Regions from separate parts of the Methylobacterium oryzae genome, predicted to be linked through region 1. Evidence: predicted binding sites of a transcription regulator. Region 1 holds the regulator's gene; the other holds the start of a gene.
What was found. Region 1 encodes PhoB, which activates phosphate uptake and scavenging genes when phosphate is short. Its sites were predicted from a motif close to TGTCATNNANCTGTCAT; they were not measured.
Positions count from the first base shown of each region.

Region 2: the regulator PhoB is predicted to act here: its motif matches at 1,914-1,930, upstream of LXM90_RS18280 (YdcH family protein).

Region 1 is NZ_CP090349.1:2,425,880-2,429,431, reverse strand. Features, by position in the region: gene LXM90_RS11620 (protein-disulfide reductase DsbD family protein) at 1-1,186, shown strand, start outside; gene phoB (phosphate regulon transcriptional regulator PhoB) at 1,366-2,061, opposite strand; gene phoU (phosphate signaling complex protein PhoU) at 2,184-2,903, opposite strand; gene pstB (phosphate ABC transporter ATP-binding protein PstB) at 3,013-3,552, opposite strand, start outside.
Region 2 is NZ_CP090349.1:3,831,345-3,834,896, forward strand. Features, by position in the region: gene LXM90_RS18275 (propionyl-CoA synthetase) at 1-1,508, opposite strand, end outside; gene LXM90_RS18280 (YdcH family protein) at 1,718-1,900, opposite strand; gene LXM90_RS18285 (YdcH family protein) at 2,032-2,292, shown strand; gene purE (5-(carboxyamino)imidazole ribonucleotide mutase) at 2,371-2,871, shown strand; gene LXM90_RS18295 (5-(carboxyamino)imidazole ribonucleotide synthase) at 2,868-3,552, shown strand, end outside.

The sequences.
Region 1 (3,552 bases):
CTGCGTCTTCCCGGTCCTGTCGATCAAGGTGCTCGGCCTCGTGCGGCACGCGGGCGAGGGGCCGGCTCGGCTGCGGCTCCACGGCCTCGCCTACACGGCCGGCGTCCTGGCGAGCTTCCTGGCGCTCGCCGCCGCGCTGATCGGCCTGAAGAGCGGCGGGGCCGCGATCGGCTGGGGGTTCCAGCTCCAGTCGCCCGCCATCGTGGCGGGGCTCGCCTACCTGCTGTTCGCGATGGGCCTGAGCCTCTCGGGCGCGGTCCATGTCGGAGGCCGGCTCGCCGGCCTCGGCGACGGCCTCACCCGGCGCGGCGGCCTGAGCGGCTCGTTCTTCACCGGCGTGCTCGCGACCCTGGTGGCGACGCCCTGCACGGCGCCGTTCATGGGCTCGGCGGTGGGCTTCGCGCTGACCCAGAGCGCCGGCGTGGCGCTCGCCGTCTTCGCGAGCCTCGGCCTCGGCCTCGCCCTGCCCTTCCTGCTCCTGACCCTCTGGCCGCCGGCCCTGCGGGCGCTGCCGCGGCCGGGCGCCTGGATGGAGACCCTCAAGCAGGTGCTGGCCTTCCCGGTCTACGCCACCGTGGCGTGGCTGATCTGGGTGCTGGCGCAGCAGGTCGACCCGCGCGGGCTGCTGGCGGCGCTGATCGGCCTCGTCCTCGTGGGCTTCGCCGCCTGGGCCTGGGAGCACGGCCGCGCCGCCCCGCCGCGGGCCGGCCGGGTCGCGCAGGCCGCCGCCGCGCTGGCGCTGATCGCCGTCGGGGCCCTCGCCGTCACCCTGCCCCGGGACCGCGCCGCGCCGGCCGCGCAGGCCGCCGCCGACGGGATCGAGCCGTTCACGCAGGCGCGCCTCGACGCCCTGGTCGACGCGCACCGCCCCGTCTTCGTGGACATGACCGCCGCGTGGTGCATCACCTGCGCGGTCAACGAGGCGACCTCGCTCAACACCAAGGCCGTGCGGGCCGCGATGGCCGAGCGCGGCGTGACCTACATGAAGGGCGACTGGACCAACCAGAACCCCGAGATTACCCGCCTCCTGGAGAAGCACGGGCGCAGCGGCGTCCCGCTCTACCTGCTCTATACCGGGACGGGAGAGCCCCAGGTGCTGCCGCAGATCCTCACCGAGGGGACGGTCCTGGCGGCGCTGGAGGCGGTGCCGGCCGCCTCGGGCCGGAGCGCGGCGCTGGCGCGCTGAATCCCTGGAGACCGGGACGCGCGGATCTTCGCGGGCCCGTCCCACCGTCTTTGCGAGCGGAGCGAAGCAACCCAGCAGCGCCGCGCGCATCGGCGTCCCGCCGCCCTGGGTCGCTTCGCTGCGCTCGCGATGACGGTGCGCCGGAGCGAAGTCCTATCCGGACGGCCAGTGAGGCCGCCTCAGGCCTCCAGCGAGAAGGTCTCGTCGAAGGCGTAGCCCGAGCCCCGGACCGTACGGATCGGGTCGGTCTGGCGCGGGCCGTTCAGCGCCTTGCGCAGCCGCCCGACATGGACGTCGACGGTACGCTCGTCGATGTAGACGTCGTGGCCCCACACCCCGTCGAGGAGCTGCTCGCGGGAGAAGACCCGGCCCGGCGCCAGCATCAGGAATTCCAGGAGCCGGAACTCCGTGGGGCCCAGATGCAGCTCCTCGCCGCCGCGGCGGACGCGGTGGCCGGTGCGGTCGAGTTCCAGGTCGCCGGCCGCTAGCCGGTCCGAGACGTGGGCGGGCTTGGCCCGGCGCAGGAGCGCGCGGATCCGGGCGAGCAGCTCCGGGACCGAGAACGGCTTGACGATGTAGTCGTCGGCGCCCGTGCCGAGACCGCGGACGCGGTCGCCCTCCTCGCCCCGGGCGGTGAGCATAATCACCGGCAGGCGCTCGGTCTCCCGGCGCGCCCGGATCCGGCGGCACAGCTCGATCCCCGAGAGGCCGGGCAGCATCCAGTCGAGCAGGACGAGGTCCGGGATCCGCTCCGCCAGGAGCAGCTCGGCGTCGTCGCCGCGCGCCGCCGAATCCACCAGGAAGCCCTCGGCCTCCAGGTTGTAGCGGAGCAGCGTGCTCAGGGCCTCCTCGTCCTCGACGATCAGGACTTGCATGCTCACGTTCGAAGACTCGTTCTGCGGGCGGTCCCCGGATGGTGCAGGAGGCGCCGCCCCGCCTCAACCCGCACGGAGAGTGACCCCGGCCGCGCCCACAGGAAGGCGCCGGGGTCGGCGCCTCACGGCGCCTGCACGCCGTCCACGGTCGCGTAGTTCGACGCGTCGTTCTTCGGCCGGTCACCCGCCAGCGTCTCGCCCGTGGCGAGGTAGTGGATCGTCTCGGCGATGTTGGTGGTGTGGTCGCCGATGCGCTCGACGTTCTTCGCGCAGAACAGGAGATGCGTGCAGAACGAGATGTTGCGCGGATCCTCCATCATGTAGGTCAGGAGCTCGCGGAACAGGGAATTGTACAGGGCGTCGATCTCGCCGTCGCGCTCCCAGACGTCGTGGGCCGCCTGGACGTCGCGGCTCCCGTAGGCGTCGAGCACGTCCTTGAGCTGACCCTCGGCGAGGTCGCTCATGTGGCGCACGCCGAGCACGATCTTCTGGGCCGGCGCCTGGTCGGAGATCGCCACCACGCGCTTGGCGACGTTCTTGGCGAGGTCGCCGATCCGCTCCAGATCGCCGGAGACGCGGATCGCCGAGATGGTCTCGCGCAGGTCGATCGCCAGGGGCTGGCGCCGGGCGATCAGCAGCACGGCGCGCTCCTCGATGTCCCGCTGCAGCGCGTCGAGGCGCTTGTCGGCGAGGATCACCGCCTGGGCGAGCGTGTCGTCCCGGCGCACGAGGGCGTCGGTCGCCTCCGCGGTCATCTTCTCGGCGACGCCGCCCATCTCCGAGATCGAGCGACGCAGGTTCTCCAGGTCGGTGTCGTAGGAGGTGACGATATGGCCGGGCATGGCGGATCCTTCGATGGGGTCCCGGGGACGGCCCTCCGGGAGGCTTGCGGGACCCGCCGGCGCGCCGGAGACGCGAGCGGCGGTCCCGGGACCGGAGCGGCCCGGCAGACTAGCCGAAGCGGCCGGTGATGTAGTCCTGCGTGCGGCGTTCCGTCGGGTTCATGAACATCCGGTTGGTCGGACCGAACTCGACGAGCTGCCCCAGATACATGAAGGCGGTGAACTGCGAGATGCGCGCCGCCTGCTGCATGTTGTGGGTGACGATCACGATGGTGAACTCGTCGCGCAGCTGCTCGATCAGCTCCTCGATGCGGCCGGTGGAGATCGGGTCGAGCGCCGAGGTCGGCTCGTCGAACAGGATCACCTCCGGCTTCTGCGCCACCGTCCGGGCGATGCACAGGCGCTGCTGCTGGCCGCCCGACAGGCCGGTCCCGGGCTGCCGGAGCTTGTCCTTCACCTCGTCCCAGAGGGCGGCCTTGCGCAGGGATTCCTCGATCCGGCCGTCGAGCTCGGATTTCGGCAGCTTCTCGTAGAGGCGCAGGCCGAAGGCCACGTTGTCGTAGATCGACATCGGGAACGGCGTCGGCTTCTGGAACACCATGCCGATGCGCGAGCGCAGCTCGTTCAGGTCGACGGAGGGGCTGAGGAT
Region 2 (3,552 bases), 1.4 Mb from region 1:
CCCAGGACCGTGATGTAGCCGTCGGCGTCGATCACCCCGGCATCCGACGTGTCGTAGTAGCCCGGGAAGGTGGCGAGGTAGCTCGACCGCATCCGGTCGTCCGAGCCCCAGAGCGTCGGCAGGCAGCCGGGCGGCAGGGGCAGGCGGATCGCGATGGTGCCCATGGTGCCCGCCGGAACCGGCTTGCCGCCCTCGTCCAGCACTTCGACCCGGTAGCCCGGCATCGGCACGCAGGTGCTGCCGTGCTTCACCGGCAGGAGGCCGAGGCCCATCGGGTTGCCGGCGATCGGCCAGCCGGTCTCGGTCTGCCACCAATGGTCGACCACCGGTCGGCCCAGCACGCGCTCGGCCCAGGCGACCGAGTCGGGATCGGCGCGCTCGCCCGCCAGGAACAGGCTGCGGAAGGCCGAGAGGTCGTGATCGGCGATCCGGGCGCCCTTCGAATCCTCCTTCTTGATCGCCCGCAGGGCCGTGGGCGCGGTGAACAGGCAGACCACCCCGTACTCGGCGACCACCCGCCAGAAGGCGCCGGCATCGGGCGTGCCGACAGGTTTTCCCTCGTAGAGGACCGTGGTGCAGCCGTGCAGGAGCGGCGCGTAGACGATGTAAGAGTGGCCGACGACCCAGCCGATGTCGGAGGCGCAGAAGTAGGTCTCGCCGGGCTGGACGCCGTAGAGGTTCGGCATCGACCAGGCCAGGGCGACGAGGTAGCCACCGGTATCGCGGACCACGCCCTTCGGCTTTCCGGTCGTGCCGGAGGTGTAGAGGATGTAGAGCGGGTCGGTGGCGGCGACCGGCACGCACGCCGCGCTCCGCCCCGCCGTCCGGGCGGCCGCCACGGTCTCACCCCAGTCGCGATCCCGGTCCGCGACGAGGGTCGCGGGCCCTTGCGGGCGCTGGAGGATCAGGCAGGCCTCCGGCTTGTGCCGCGAGGCCGCGATCGCCGCGTCGAGGAGCGGCTTGTAGGCGACCACGCGGTTCGGCTCGATCCCGCAGGAGGCGGCGAGCACCACCTTCGGCGCCGCGTCCTCGATCCGCACCGCCAGCTCGTTGGCGGCGAAGCCGCCGAACACCACCGAGTGGACCGCGCCGAGCCGGGCGCAGGCCAGCATGCCGAACAGCGCCTCGGGCACCATCGGCATGTACAGGATCACCCGGTCGCCCTTGCCGACACCGAGGTCGGCCAGCACGGCGGCCAGCACCGCCACCTCGTCGCGCAGCGCCCGGTAGGTGATGCTGCGCTTGGTCCCGGTCACGGGCGAGTCGTAGCGGATCGCCACCTGATCCGCCCGGGCCCCGTCCGCGTGGCGGTCCACCGCGTTGTGGCAGGCGTTCAGGGTGCCGTCCGGGAACCAGCGTCCGTAGGGGCCGGAATCCGGCGCGAAGGCCCGCTCCGGCGCCCGCGCCCAGTCGAGGGCCCGCGCCGCACCGAGCCAGAACGCCTCGGGGTCGCGGCAGGCCGATTCGTAGATCTCCGGGTAGCGGCCCGGCAGGCTGGCTCTCGTCATCGGTTGGGCGTTTCCTCGCGGACCGCTCTCCGGCGGCGGGCCGCAGAGTAGCCCATTCTGGCGCGCGCGGGAGTGACCACCGGAGAGAAGGCCGCGCCCAGGTCGCGGTGGCCGAGGCCGGACGTCCGCCAAAAGAAAACCGCCGCACCGGGGCTCCCGATGCGGCGGTCGTCAGCTTGAATTCGCTATCGGATTGGACGTCTCAGGCGTCAGTGCAACGTGTCGTTGCCCGCCTGAAGCTTGTTGATCTCGTCCTTGAGGAGGAGTTTCCGTCGCTTCAGCTCGGCGATGTGGAGGTCGTTCGCCGAAGGTCTGTGGATCGCTTCCTGAATCTCGCGCTCGAGGGCTTCGTGCTTCCGGGCGAGTTGGTTCAGATGCGTCTGCAGCGACATGAGTCGAATCTCCTGTCATCGTTTCGACACAACGAGATTGGCACAGGATGCCGGACCTGTCGAAGCGTTTTCTGCTGCTAAGTCTGATGATTGCTTACCGCGCCGCCTTGTCCGGCGCCGGAGCGTGACGCATGCTCTCGGGCGACGAACGGTCTTCGGGTTCTCAGGTGACGATGGCGGACGAGGCGGGTGAGGGTGCGCAGTCGGACCTCCTGGGCGAACTGGCGCGGCTGCGCGAGGAGCACCGGGATCTCGACAGCGCCATCGAGGCGCTGGAGCGCAGCGTCGCCGGGGACCAGCTCCAGATCCAGCGCCTGAAGAAGCGCAAGCTCACGCTGCGCGACCGCATCTATCACATCGAGGACGCGCTCACGCCGGACATCATCGCCTGATGCCGGTGGACGCCCTCCGGCCCCGCCTTGCCGCGGGCCCGCGCCGCCTGTAAGCGCCCTCTTTTGCCGGGATCAACGATGGCGTCGCCTCCTCCGGTCGCGATCATCATGGGCAGCCAGTCCGACTGGGCGACCATGCGTCATGCCGCCGAGACGCTCGACGCGCTCGGCGTACCGTACGACGCGCGCATCGTGTCGGCCCACCGCACGCCGGACCGGCTCGTCGCCTTCGCCAAGGGCGCGGTCGCAGCTGGCCTCAAGGTGGTGATCGCCGGTGCGGGCGGCGCCGCGCACCTGCCCGGCATGGCGGCCGCGATGACCCGCCTGCCGGTCTTCGGCGTGCCGGTGGAGTCGAAGGCCCTCTCCGGCCAGGACAGCCTGCTCTCCATCGTCCAGATGCCGGCCGGCATCCCGGTGGGGACCCTGGCGATCGGCCGGGCCGGGGCGGTGAACGCGGCCCTGCTCGCCGCCGCCGTCCTGGCGCTGACCGATCCGGACCTGGCGGAGCGCCTGGAGGCGTGGCGCGCGGCCCAGAGCGCCTCGGTGGCCGAACGGCCGGTGACGGAAGAGAACGCGTGACGGACAAGATCCTCGGCCCCGGCTCCATCCTCGGCATCGTCGGTGGGGGCCAGCTCGGGCGCATGATCGCGCTCGCGGCGGCCGATTACGGCCTCAAGGCGCATGTCTACGCGCCCGACGCGGACAGCCCCGCCTTCGACGTGGCCGCCCGGACCACCTGCGCGGCCTACGACGACGCCGCGGCGCTGGCGGATTTCGCCCGCGGCGTCGACGTCGTGACCTACGAGTTCGAGAACATCCCGCACGCCACCGCCGACGTCCTCGCCCGGCACGCCGCCCTGCACCCGAACGCGCGCGCGCTCTCGACCACGCAGGACCGGCTCTCCGAGAAGGAGTTCATCAACGGCCTGGGCATCCCGACGGCGCCGTTCCGGGCGGTGGACACGCCCGACGACCTCGACCGGGCGATCGAGGTGATCGGCCTGCCGGCCGTGCTCAAGACCCGCCGCTTCGGCTACGACGGCAAGGGGCAGCGCATGCTCCGCGAGCGGGCCGAGGGCGACCGCAACGCCCTGTTCGCCGAGTTCGGCGGCGCGCCGCTGATCTTGGAGGGCTTCGTGCCGTTCGAGCGCGAGGTCTCGGTGGTGGGCGCGCGCGGGCGCGACGGCAGCTTCGCGGCCTACGATCTCTGCGAGAACGAGCACCGCGACCACATCCTCGCGCTGACCCGGGTGCCGGCGC